Regions from separate parts of the Pseudomonas sp. AC355 genome, predicted to be linked through region 1. Evidence: predicted binding sites of a transcription regulator. Region 1 holds the regulator's gene; each other region holds the start of a gene.
What was found. Region 1 encodes FliA, which starts transcription of late flagellar genes. Its sites were predicted from a motif close to CTAAAGTTTNNNNNNNNNNNGCCGNTAA; they were not measured.

Region 1 (3,241 bases):
GTGATCGCGGTGACCGGCGGCAAGGGCGGCGTTGGCAAGACCAATGTGTCGGTGAATTTGTCGTTGGCGCTGGCGGATCTCGGTCGGCGCGTCATGCTCATGGATGCTGACCTGGGGCTGGCCAACGTCGATGTATTGCTCGGCCTGACGGCCAAGCGCACCCTGGCTGACGTCATCGACGGCCAGTGCGAGCTTCGCGATGTTGTCCTGCAGGGTCCGGGTGGCATTCGTGTCGTGCCGGCGGCCTCCGGTACTCAGAGCATGGTGCAGCTTACGCCCATGCAGCATGCCGGTCTGATCCAGGCTTTCAGTGATATCAGCGACAACCTCGATGTACTGATCGTGGACACCGCCGCGGGCATCGGCGACTCGGTGGTGAGCTTCGTACGTGCTGCGCAGGAAGTGCTGGTGGTGGTATGTGACGAGCCGACCTCGATCACCGACGCTTACGCGCTGATCAAGCTCCTCAATCGTGACCACGGCATGAACCGTTTTCGGGTGCTTGCCAATATGGCGCATAGCCCGCAAGAGGGCCGTAATCTGTTTGCTAAGCTGACCAAGGTGACCGACCGTTTTCTGGATGTTGCGCTGCAGTACGTGGGCGCAGTGCCTTATGACGAATCGGTACGCAAGGCCGTACAGAAACAGCGTGCGGTATATGAGGCGTTCCCTCGTTCGAAGTGCGCGCTGGCGTTCAAGGCGATTGCCCAGAAGGTTGATGCGTGGCCATTGCCGGCCAACCCGCGAGGCCACCTGGAATTTTTCGTTGAACGCCTGGTGCAACAACCGACTGCAGACACGGCTGTATGACGACAGCCTCTGGACTCCGTATGTACAGCAAGGCAACAGCACGAGATTCACAGCATCAGTTGATTGAGCGTTACGCGCCATTGGTCAAACGCATCGCCTACCACCTGTTGGCGCGTCTGCCTGCCAATGTGCAGGTGGACGACCTTATTCAGGCCGGCATGATTGGCCTGCTTGAGGCATCGCGTAAATACGACGCCGGTAAGGGCGCCAGTTTCGAGACGTTCGCGGGTATCCGTATCCGGGGTTCGATGCTTGATGAGGTGCGCAAGGGTGATTGGGCGCCGCGTTCGGTGCACCGCAACAGCCGGATGGTCAGCGACGCAATCCGAAAAATTGAAGCGAGAACGGGAAGAGACGCTAAAGATCAGGAGGTTGCTGCCGAACTCCAATTGAGTCTCGAAGATTACTACGGCATTCTTGGCGACACGTTGGGTAGCCGCCTGTTCAGTTTCGACGATCTGTTGCAAGAAGGCGAAAGCGGTGGGCTGCAGGAAGACACAAGCTCCTTGCTGCAAGGGCCTTCGCATGAACTGGAAGACAATCGTTTCCAGGCAGCGCTGGCCGACGCTATCAGCAATCTGCCGGAGCGTGAGCGGTTGGTGTTATCGCTGTATTACGACGAGGAGTTGAATCTCAAGGAAATCGGCGAGGTACTGGGGGTTAGTGAGTCGCGGGTCAGCCAATTACACAGTCAGTGTGCCGCGCGTTTACGCGCACGGTTAGTGGAATGGCGCGCATAAGGAATTAGCAGGGCGCTGGAAAAACACAGTGAACGCAGCAAAGCCGGGCGCAATAGTTTTGCGGCGTTCCGCCAGGCCGGTTTCACGATTTATAAGCGCTTCAGAATGCTGATGGCGTTTTAGGACTGTACGGAGGTCGACTTGGACAAGAACATGAAAATCCTCATCGTCGATGATTTCTCGACGATGCGCCGGATCATCAAGAATCTTTTGCGTGATTTGGGCTTTACCAATACGGCGGAAGCCGACGATGGCGTCACGGCCTTGCCGATGCTGCAAAGCGGCAGTTTTGACTTCCTAGTGACCGACTGGAACATGCCGGGCATGAGCGGAATCGATCTGCTGCGCGCGGTGCGTGCGGATGAACGCTTGAAGCAAATGCCAGTGTTGATGGTAACGGCAGAAGCCAAGCGTGATCAGATCATCGAGGCCGCTCAGGCTGGTGTGAACGGCTACGTGGTCAAGCCATTCACCGCCCAGGTGCTCAAGGAAAAGATCGAAAAAATCTTCGAGCGGGTCAACGGCTGATGTCTGCCGCGAGGTTGTTATGGAACACGAAGATTCTCAAGAGGCCGACCTCGAGTCGACTCTGAAAAGCAATGCCCGCCAACTGGTAAGCAGCCTCGAACAAGGCAACTTTGGCGAAGCGGTACAGCTGATCAATGAACTGAACAAGGCACGCGACCGTGGTCTTTACCACGAAGTCGGCAAGCTCACGCGTGAGCTGCACAACGCCATCGTCAATTTTCAGCTTGACCCTCGGGTGCCCCACGCCAATGAAGTCTCACAGATATCTGACGCGACGGAGCGGCTCAACTACGTCGTGACCATGACCGAGCGTGCGGCCAATCGCACCATGGATCTGGTCGAGCAGAGTGCACCACTGGTCAATGATTTGAGCAGCGAAGCCGATGCTCTGAGCGAAGATTGGGGGCGTTTCATGCGCCGTGAAATGGGCGCTGAGGCTTTCCGTGAGTTGGCCAAACGCATCGAGCTGTTTTTGGCGCGCAGCCAGCGTGACAACAGCAAACTGTCCGGGCACCTCAACGACATTTTGCTGGCGCAGGACTATCAGGATCTGACCGGGCAGGTGATCAAACGCGTCACCCAGTTGGTGACCGAGGTAGAGAGCAATCTGCTGAAACTGATGCTGATGGCCAGCCAGGTCGACCGTTTCGCCGGCATCGATCACGATCACAATGAATTACGTGTAGAGCAGAACAAACAAAAAAATACGTCCCATGGTGAAGGTCCACAGATTCATGCCGATAAGCGTGATGACGTCGCATCGAACCAGGACGACGTCGACGATTTGCTGTCCAGCCTGGGATTTTAGGAGCACGTCATATGAGCTTCGGCGCCGATGAAGAAATCCTCCAGGATTTCCTGGTAGAGGCCGGCGAGATTCTCGAGCTGTTGTCCGAGCAGTTGGTGGAGCTGGAAAGCCGCCCGGACGATATGAATCTGCTCAACGCGATTTTTCGGGGATTTCACACGGTAAAAGGCGGGGCAGGCTTCCTGCAGCTCAATGAGTTGGTGGAATGCTGCCATATTGCCGAGAACGTGTTCGACATCCTGCGTAAGGGTGAGCGTCGCGTCGACTCCGAGTTGATGGACGTAGTGCTCGAAGCGCTGGATGCCGTCAATGGCATGTTCACCGAAGTACGCGAGCGTGTTACGCCGACGCCGGC
Region 2 (3,241 bases), 640 kb from region 1:
TGGCGCGGAACATCGGGTAGACGAAATCGCGAACGAACTCTTCGCGCAGGTCATCGATGTAGATTTCCTTGACGCCCATTGCCTTGGCCTTGGCACGGGCCGGCTCGACCTCTTCGCCCTGACCGAGATCAGCGGTGAAGGTCACCACTTCACAGTTATAGGTATCTTGCAGCCACTTGAGGATCACCGAGGTGTCCAGGCCACCGGAATAGGCCAGAACTACCTTTTTGACGTCCGCCATGCCATCCACTCCACGGGTTGTTCGGAAAGCCCGTGATTCTACTGCCCATGGCCCGCGATTTACAGGGGTGCGACAGCCCATGGCATTGAAGCGACAGGATCAGGAGGTGGCGGCTGGCGTCGAAGGCACCGGTGGAGCGGCCTGTTCGGCAGGCTGCGCGGGGGCTTCAGGCACCTTGTCCAGGCTTATGGACACCCTGCGGTTCCTTTCCCGGTTGGCGGCCGTAGTGTTGGGCGCCAGCGGGTAACGCTCGCCGTGAAAGCGCATGACGATGCGCTCTTCGGGAATGCCCTGAGCCTTGAAGTACTCCATCACCGCCAGCGCCCGGCGGCGCGACAGGTCGCGGTTGGTCAGCCGGTTGCCGCTGTTGTCGGAGTGACCGTCCAGCTCGATGCGATTGACCGTCGGGTCGGCCTTCATGAAATCGAGGATGATTTCCAGCTTGGCCTTGGCCATGGGGTCGAGCTCTGCCCCGCCGCCCGGGAAGCCGACGGTGGACTTGCGCACCTGGTCGAAGTTGACCGGTAACAGCTTGGCCGTGCAATTCAGATAATCGTCGTAAGCCTTGCGAAAGCGTACCGGCAGCATCCGCACCTCGAGATCACCACCCACCTGGCTGCGATGGCGCACCAGCGGGCTGCGCCCTTCCAGCAAGCCGGTCAGCAAACGCCCAGCCTGCTCCTGGCTGCTGTTGAACGGCACTTCGCCGCTGCCGACGCTAACCACACCGAGGTTGATGTCGCCACGCCCCGGCTGCCATGGCGCCGCTGCTGCGAGTAGCGTTGCCGAGCCGCTGCCCAGCCAGCGCTCCCGGGGCTGCAGACGGAAGGTCGCCTGTTCGCCCGCGCGGCGCACAAACTGGCCCGAACCGAAATCAGTGATCGGTTGCGTCAGCCGGCATTCGAACTGGTCGCCGGCCACCTGCCATTCGACCTTTTCCAGACGAGTCTGGAAGCTGATCGCGGCCACAGGCAGACTCAAGCCTGCGCCGGCGAGCAATCCGACGATGAGGAAAAGAGGCTGGCGCACAGCGAGCTCCACAAGAAAACATAACGTTCCCTGTGGGTATCGGTGGCGGCGGAGAAAACTTGAGCCGTGCGATGGTCTATCTGCGGCGTGCCCCCGCCGGGCTTTTCCGGTAGGATTCCGGGCATGTTTCGCCCCCGCCTGGAAGCCTCAATGACCGACCGCATCACCCTGCTGCGTCCCGACGACTGGCACATTCATCTGCGCGACGGCGCGGTACTGCCGCACACCGTCGCCGATGTCGCCCGTACCTTCGCCCGCGCGATCATCATGCCCAACCTGGTGCCGCCGGTGCGCAACGCCGCCGAGGCTACTGGCTATCGCCAGCGCATTCTCGACGCGCGGCCAACTGGCAGCCAGTTCCAGCCGTTGATGGTGCTGTATCTCACCGATCGCACCACGGGTGACGACATCCGTGCAGCCAAGGCCAGCGGCATCGTCTACGCGGCGAAGATGTACCCGGCCGGGGCGACCACCAACTCCGACTCGGGCGTTACCAGCCTGGATAACATCACCGACGCCCTGGAAGCCCTGGCGGAAACCGGCATGCCGCTGCTGGTGCACGGCGAGGTGACCCGCGCCGAGGTTGATGTTTTCGACCGCGAGAAGGCCTTCATCGACGAGCACATGCGCCGTCTGGTCGAACGCTTCCCGACGCTGAAAGTAGTGTTCGAACACATCACCACCGGCGATGCTGCCCAGTTCGTCAAGGAGGCGCCGGCCAACGTCGGTGCCACCATCACCCCGCAGCATCTGCTGTACAACCGTAACCACATGCTGGTCGGCGGCATTCGTCCGCACTTCTATTGCCTGCCGATCCTCAAGCGCAACACGCACCAGGAAGCGCTGCTCGATGCAGCCACCAGCGGCAGTCCGAAGTTCTTCCTGGGCACCGACTCCGCGCCCCACGCGAAGCACGCCAAGGAAAACGCCTGTGGCTGTGCCGGTTGCTACACCGCTTATGCGGCCATCGAGCTGTATGCCGAAGCCTTCGAGCAGCGTGGCGCGCTGGACAAACTGGAAGCCTTCGCCAGCCACTTCGGCCCGGACTTCTACGCTCTACCGCGCAACACCGACACCATCACCCTGGTGCGTGAGTCGTGGAACGCACCGGCCAGCCTGCCGTTTGGCGAGCAGACGGTAATCCCCTTGCGCGCGGGCGAATCGCTGCGCTGGCGTCTGCTGGAGGCTGGTCAATGAGCGAAGAATTGTACGAAGACGATCAGGAGCAACCGAGCAGCAGCGGCCCGCGTCACCCCATGGCTGCGCGTTTTCGTGGTTACCTGCCGGTAGTGGTGGATGTTGAAACCGGTGGTTTCAATAGTGCTACAGACGCCCTGCTGGAAATCGCTGCGACCACCATTGCCATGGATGAAGGCGGCTTCCTGTATCCCGATCACACGCATTTCTTCCGGGTCGAGCCATTCGAAGGCGCCAATATCGAGCAGGCGGCGCTGGATTTCACCGGCATCAAGCTAGACCACCCGCTGCGCATGGCGGTAAGCGAAGAGCATGCGCTGACCGAGATCTTCCGCGGTCTGCGCAAATCCCTGAAGGCCAATGGCTGCAAGCGCGCCATTCTGGTCGGCCACAACAGCAGCTTCGACCTGGGCTTCCTCAATGCCGCGGTCGCGCGCTGTGACCTCAAGCGCAATCCATTCCACCCCTTCTCCAGCTTCGACACCGCCAGCCTCGCCGGTCTCGCCTACGGGCAGACCGTGCTGGCCAAGGCGTGCCAGGCCGCCGGCATCGAGTTCGACGGCCGTGAAGCCCACTCCGCCCGCTATGACACCGAGAAGACCGCCGAGCTGTTTTGCGGCATCGTCAATCGCTGGAAAGAAATGGGCGGCTGGGAAGACTTCGACGAGTGAGTGCCATGAAAAAATATCAGATCTTCATCGATGGACAGGCCGGCACCACGGGCCTGCAGATTCGTCAGCGGCTGGCCAACCACCCGCAGATCGAAGTGGTCAC
Region 3 (3,241 bases), 3.3 Mb from region 1:
GGGTTCGGGCGCCCGCCCCCGCGAGTGCAAGGCAGGCAGAACGATGACAGGGGCTGAACTGCAAAGCGGGCTAGACATATCAACGAGGCTCGCACGCGGCAATAGTCGCGTTAAATCGTTATTACTGCACCTTCAGATAGCCAGATGCTAAACAATCACCGTTCAAGGCTCCGGCTTGTAGCCCAGACGTAAACCGCCCCAGTGCTTGCCCTGCACATGGATCGGTACGGACAGGTCGTGCATCAGCTCGCCGGTGTCGCGCATATAAGTCTGTAGCAGCACACGCTGCTTGTGGCTGCCGCAGCGGATGCCGGTGCGGTCGTTGAACATGCGCTTACTACGGCTCTTCACCGTGTCCACAGCGCGATCACCGGTGGGCGGATGGTTGAACGCCTCGTTGTGGGTCGGCACATAGCCTTCCGGGGTGGTGGAAATGGCGAATACCAGGCCTTCGTGGCGTTTGAGCAGCGGTTCTTGAAGGGTAGGCAGCACCTGATCCGCATAACCGTCGAAACGGGTCTTGAACTTGGCTGGAAAGCTATTGGGGATCGGCTGGTACTGGCGGTCGAACAAATCCGCCAGGCTGATACGTCCGGCCTGAATATCGGCCTCGAACTGCCGACCAATCGCCGCAGCGCCTTCCAGCGCGAGGTCGTAAATGCGTTGGTGGTAACTGTCCAGGCCGACACTGGCGAGCCGCTCACTGACGGTTTCCGCCTGGCCGACCAACTGCTCGGCCGCCTTGCCCAACTGGCGGGTCTGGTCTTCGCTGCTGCGCACATCACCGCGCAACTGCTCGACCGCCACCAGCAGCTCGGCCAGGTGTTCGTGGTTGCTCGCCGTACCGGCACTGATCTGCGCTACCTGGGTGTCCACATCGGCCGCCAGGTCAGCGATACCGCGCAATTGCTCTCCAGTGAATTCGATCTGCCGGGCGGCCGCTTCCAGCTCTTCAGCCTGGCGCTGGATATGGCTGACCACCGCAGTGCTCTGCTGGCGGATATCGGCGACCATCTGCCCGACTTCACCGGTGGCGGTGGCGGTACGACCGGCTAAGTTGCGCACCTCATCGGCGACCACTGCAAAACCGCGGCCCTGCTCGCCGGCACGGGCGGCCTCGATGGCAGCATTGAGCGCCAGCAAGTTGGTCTGGCTGGCGATGGACTGAATCACCTGGGTAACCTGCTCGATCTGCTCGGTACGGGCGCCGAGCCCGTCGATCAGCTCGCGGCTGGCAGCGGTCTGTGCACTCAGTTGCTGCATGCGGCTGATCGCCTGCTGCAGCTCGGCCTGGCCGCTGGCACTGCTGGTACGCACGGTTTGCGCGGCGCCCAGTGTCTGGCCGGCGAGTTCGGCGTTGCTCTGCTCGGTGCGAGTCACGGCATGGGCACCTTCGCCGATCTGCTCGACCGCGGCCAACTGCGACTGCAGCTTGCCGGCCAGCTGCTGCACGGTGAAGGCCACCTGAGCTGCCGACAGCGCGTTATGACAGGTGTGTTGCGACAGGCTACGGCTCAGCTCATCCAGCGAGGCTGCTGGCGCAGCGTCGGCGGGCGGCGCAGCAGCCTTGCGCCAGGGCCCGAACCACGGCCACAGCGCCAGCAACAGCAGCGCAATGGCGCCAAGATAGGGCGGCAGATGCACCTGCTGCCAGACCACCAGCAACGCGAGCAAGCCGAGCACGTGCAGGGCCAATGCCAGCCGGTCATGCGTAAAACCAGAACCCATGGCGAACCTCATTATTTTTATAGTGCCGGGATGTCGGGCGCAGCGGGCGCGCCGGCAAGGGCCGAGCCTTGTTTAAGCTCATCGGCAGCGCGGGGCGTATCTGTAGAGGCGCGGCAGCCGCCCGACCGAGTTGACCACCTCATCATGCGCCGGGCTATGGCACTTTGGTAGCAGAGGGTCGGCCGCTGGGGGAATGCAGGTCAGCGCTTGAGGCTGTGGCGTTTGACGAAGGCGCGGTCGAAGTAGTCCTTGCAGCGCCCGTAGAACTGCCCGCCGGCGCTCCACTGGCGCCAGCCGAACAAGGCGCCGCCATCACCACTGGCCAGCAACAGCGGCCGCTGGCCGCTGATTTTGAGGTCACGCAGCGGCCCGCCACGCAGCGCGGCGCTCAGGTTGGCGGCAAGCACCGGCACCTGGCGCATGGAATACAGGCCACTCTTGCGCACCCCAGGCAGGTTGGCGCAATCGCCCACGGCGAAAATCTGCGGATGGGAATGGCTCTGCAGGGTCGGCGCAGTGTGCACGAAACCATCGGCATCGCAGCTCAGGCCGCTGTCGGCGATCCACGGGAACGCCTGGGCGCCGCTCGCCAGCAGCAGCCGGCCGCCACGCCACACCGCCGCGTCGCCGCTGATCAGGCAATCACCGTCGATGCGGCTGATCGGACAATGCTCGCGCACCTGCACCCGGCGCATGCGCAGATGGCCCCAGGCGCGCATCCGCAACCCGGCACAGTGGCCGGCCAGCAGCGGCTCGCCACAGAACAGCGCCAACTGCGGCACCTGATCGGCCAGCGCCAGGGCCATTTCCACGCCCGCCACGCCGCCACCGAGAATCGCCAACGGCTGGGGATCACGCTGCCAGGCCTGCCAGCCGGCGATGAAGCTGTCCACCGGCTTGACCGCCAGCACGTCCATCGCGTCGCCCTCGCGGGGCGGACAGGCGACCCGGTCGCCGGTATTCAGCGACAGCCAGTTGCTCTGCAGCACGCGACCATCGCCCAGGCTCAATTGCCGCGTGGCGGCATCCAGCGTCGTCACCGGCGCGACGATCAGCTCGACCTGGGCGGCCTGACACAACGCGGTCAGCTCGATCTGGCAGTCTTCGGCGCCATAACGCCCCGCCACCAAACCGGGCAGCATGCCGGCGTGCCAGGTGTGCTCGGCACTGGCCACCAGGCCGATGCGACCCGCCGGCCGCTCGATCAGCGCCCAGCGCCGCAGAACCCCGAGATGGGCCGGGCCTGCGCCTACCAGCAACAGATCGTAGTCAGTCATCTACACCGATATCCTTGTGAGCCTGAGCAGAGCGGCGCGGGCCGCTCAGCGGAAAGCAGAACGAGCTTTGACCGAAACACGCGCGGAATGATCCGCGCTCCCCGAGCATGGCGGCAGCAGGTCGTTTCGAGCAAGAGAAGAGACGCTTGAGGCAGGCTTTCGACACATTTTTGCGGCGTGATTTATGCCGAGATCACGCCACAGACGCCTGAGCAGGCAGGCGCTCGAGCACTCCG
Region 4 (3,241 bases), 3.5 Mb from region 1:
TGGTGTCGGTCAGTGCGAACAGGATGTCCTCGAAATAGGGCTGTAACTGGGCCCTGCCCAGGGCGAACATCGGCCGATTCTCGGCATCGACGATCTGAATGCGCAAACCGTCCTGGGTGATTTCGAACAGAATCTGATCCTTGAAGCGCTGCAACTGCGGATCCTGCTCGACCTTGTTCTGCAGTTCCTGCAGCAGCAACTCCAGACGCTCGCGCTCCACCTCTTCGGCCTTGGCCTCGGCCTGCTCGGCGTCCAGCTCGGCAGGATCCTTGGGGTCAGTGTCCGCTTCGTCCCCCGGCGACTCCTGGGGCTGTTCGTTGAGGGTGCGATCCGGCGAAGGAGTCGGTGAGCCGCCGAGGTCGATCACATAGGGGCTGGCACTTTCGGAGAAGCCGATGGGATCCTTGAAGTAGCCGGAAATCAGCTTTTTCTGCTCGGGCGTGGCCGAGGACATAAGCCACATCACCATGAAGAAGGCCATCATCGCCGTGGCGAAGTCGGCGAAGGCGATCTTCCAGGCACCACCATGGTGGCCCCCGGCGACCTTCTTGACCCGCTTGACGATAATCGGCTGGTTGTTTTCCATGGTGCTTAGTTCCCGCGCATTGCCTGTTCAAGCTCGCTGAAGCTTGGGCGGTGCGCCGGGTAGAGGGTCTTGCGCGAGAACTCCACCGCCAGCGACGGCGGCATCCCGGAAGCAGAGGCGACCAGGCCAGCCTTGATGGCCTCGTAGACGTTCAGTTCTTCCTTGGCATCGTGCTCGAGCGCGGCCGCCAGTGGGCCGAAAAAGCCATAGGAAGCGAGAATCCCGAGAAAGGTACCAACCAGCGCCGTGCCGACCTTCTCGCCGATCTGCGCGTTATCCGCCTCGGCAAGAATCGACATGGTGATCACGATACCCAGTACCGCGGCCACGATACCCATGGCCGGCATACCATCGGCGATCTTCGCCACGGCGTGGGCGGGATGATCGAGTTCCTCCTTGAGGCCAACCAGTTCCATGTCGAACAGGCCTTCAAGCTCGTGAGGCGCCATGTTGCCCGAGGACATGATGCGCAGGTAATCGCAGATGAAGGCGACCATGCGTTCATCGCCCAGCACCGCCGGGTACTTGCTGAAGATCGGACTGGCAGCGGGATCCTCGAGATCGGCCTCGATGGCCATCATCCCTTCGCGGCGCGCCTTGTTGAGAATTTCGTAAAGCAGGCGCAGTACTTCCAGGTAGTAGTCGTGAGTGAACCTGGACTTGAACATCTTCAATGATTTCTTGAGGACGATCATGAACATACTGCCCGGATTGGCCTGCAGGAACGCCCCTAGCGCGGCCCCGCCGATGATCAGCACCTCGAAAGGGTGCACCAGCGCCATGAGCTTGCCGCCAGACGCGACGAAACCGCCGAAGACGCAGGCGAAGACAACGATGATGCCGATGATTTTGGCCATAAAGAAAACTTAAAAAAGTGAAAAGAAAGGGAGGTCGCGCGAAACACCCCTTCTACTTATCGGAAGAGATGGGCGAGACTATAGTCAGTTAAGTCTAAAAAAAGCCATTTTGGCATATCCCCATGGTCGCAAGCACGCCGTTACCCCGCACCCTCGATGCCTGGCTCAAGCAGTTGGATGGCCAAGTACTGCCTATCCCGACTCAGCATCACCAGCAGGTACGCCGCGCACTGAGCGACAGCCGCCGCTCGCTACGCGAGATCGCCGACCTGATGCAGGACAGCCCGGCATTGGTACTCAGCGTATTGCGTGAAACCAACCGCAAGAGCAGCAGCATGGGTGAAGCGGCGGAAAGCCTGGAAACAGCGCTCAATCGCATCGGCCTCAAGCGCGCCGAAGAACTGCTGATGCGCATACCGGCCAAGGCGCTCACAGACATTCCTCAGCCGCTTCGCCAGATCCAGCTGATCAGCCAGCACGCCGCGCAGCAGGCCAATGGTCTGTTCGCCGCACGCCTCGCCCGCCTGTGGCAGGAAATCCACTGGGGCAGCTTGTTGTTTCTCTCGCCGGTGTGGGCATTGCTGGCGGCTCATCCCCAGCTGTTCGAAGCCTGGGAGCAACGCGTGCTGATCAAAGGCGAGCGACCTGCACGGGTCGAACGCGACCTGCTGGGTATTTCCCTGTTTGAATTGTGCCTGGCACTGGCTGAGCACTGGCGTCTGCCTGCCTGGATCATTCAGGGCTATCAGTTGCTGATCAGCGACCGGCGCCTACTGGCCAAGGCGCTACGCCTGGCGCGCCTGCACGATGACCCCCTACGCCAACAGCAGCAGCTGGACAGCGATCCGCCCCTACAACGCTGGCTCATGCAACCGGCCAACAGCATCTTGCTGGCCAACGTATTGGCCGTCTCGGCGCACAACGCCTGGAGCGGCAGACACACCCGGCGCTGGCAAACGCTCAATAGCCTGTACTTGCAGATGCCACTTGCGGAGCTGCATCAGCACATTCACCAGAATGCAGTGCACAGCGCACGGCAGGTAGACACCACTGGTCTTTGGCACCCCGCCGAAGCGTTGCTGTGGCCTTGGCATGCGCGGCACTTCCAGCCCCCCAAGCCAGCGCCCACACCGCAAACCGGCGACTGGCGCCAGCTGTGTACCCAACTGCTAACCCAGCCAACGGCGTTCAGCAACGTGGAACAGCTCACCCGTTGCGCCCATGGGGCGCTGCAAGCGACCGGTCTATCGCGCCAAATCCTGCTGCTCGCCGACCGCAGCCATAGCCGCCTGCAGGTGCAGCAACATGCAGGAGTCGATGCCAGCGCCAGCGGTCTGACGCTCGACCCGGGGCAAAGCCAGGTGCTGCGTCGCCTGCTCCAGGCGCCGGCGCAACTGCGCCTGACACCCGCCAATATTGCCCAGTTCTCTGCCCTGCTCCCTGGCAACCTGAAAGCTCTAATACCCAGTGAACACCTGCTGATCCGCTCATTAGCCAGCAATGATCGGGTGGTGATGATTCTGTTCGCCGACCTGCACGGCAAACCGATCAGCGATACCGTTCTGCAAGCCTTCGCCAAGACCGCGCAATGCATCGAGCGCGCCCTGGACACGTTCAGCAAACGTAACCGCTGAGTGACGGGTTTCTCGCTGACTTGCCTGCGCTACAATCGCACTCTTATTTTCATCAACAGAGGCCTGCATGACTGCCTTCGACGAACTGCCGCTGGTCATCGAACCTGCGGATCTCGCGACGCGACTGGAAGAGCCGAGCCTGATTCTGGTCGACCTGAGCAGCA

Region 2: the regulator FliA is predicted to act here: its motif matches at 1,307-1,334, upstream of ACZ0AI_RS00560 (flagellar protein MotY).
Region 3: the regulator FliA is predicted to act here: its motif matches at 1,807-1,834, upstream of ACZ0AI_RS18965 (methyl-accepting chemotaxis protein).
Region 4: the regulator FliA is predicted to act here: its motif matches at 1,500-1,527, upstream of motA (flagellar motor stator protein MotA).

Annotation. Positions count from the first base shown of each region.
Region 1 covers NZ_OZ409843.1:752,162-755,402, forward strand. Annotated here, with positions in the region: gene fleN (flagellar synthesis regulator FleN) at 1-810, shown strand, start outside; gene fliA (RNA polymerase sigma factor FliA) at 807-1,550, shown strand; gene ACZ0AI_RS03630 (chemotaxis response regulator CheY) at 1,704-2,078, shown strand; gene ACZ0AI_RS03635 (protein phosphatase CheZ) at 2,098-2,886, shown strand; gene ACZ0AI_RS03640 (chemotaxis protein CheA) at 2,898-3,241, shown strand, end outside.
Region 2 covers NZ_OZ409843.1:108,762-112,002, reverse strand. Annotated here, with positions in the region: gene ACZ0AI_RS00565 (argininosuccinate synthase) at 1-241, opposite strand, end outside; gene ACZ0AI_RS00560 (flagellar protein MotY) at 341-1,270, opposite strand; gene pyrC (dihydroorotase) at 1,421-2,467, shown strand; gene rnt (ribonuclease T) at 2,464-3,138, shown strand; gene argC (N-acetyl-gamma-glutamyl-phosphate reductase) at 3,144-3,241, shown strand, end outside.
Region 3 covers NZ_OZ409843.1:4,044,667-4,047,907, reverse strand. Annotated here, with positions in the region: gene ACZ0AI_RS18965 (methyl-accepting chemotaxis protein) at 163-1,728, opposite strand; gene ACZ0AI_RS18960 (FAD-dependent oxidoreductase) at 1,929-3,005, opposite strand; gene ACZ0AI_RS18955 (HDOD domain-containing protein) at 3,199-3,241, opposite strand, start outside.
Region 4 covers NZ_OZ409843.1:4,241,307-4,244,547, reverse strand. Annotated here, with positions in the region: gene motB (flagellar motor protein MotB) at 1-586, opposite strand, end outside; gene motA (flagellar motor stator protein MotA) at 592-1,443, opposite strand; gene ACZ0AI_RS19785 (HDOD domain-containing protein) at 1,566-3,077, shown strand; gene ACZ0AI_RS19780 (rhodanese-like domain-containing protein) at 3,145-3,241, shown strand, end outside.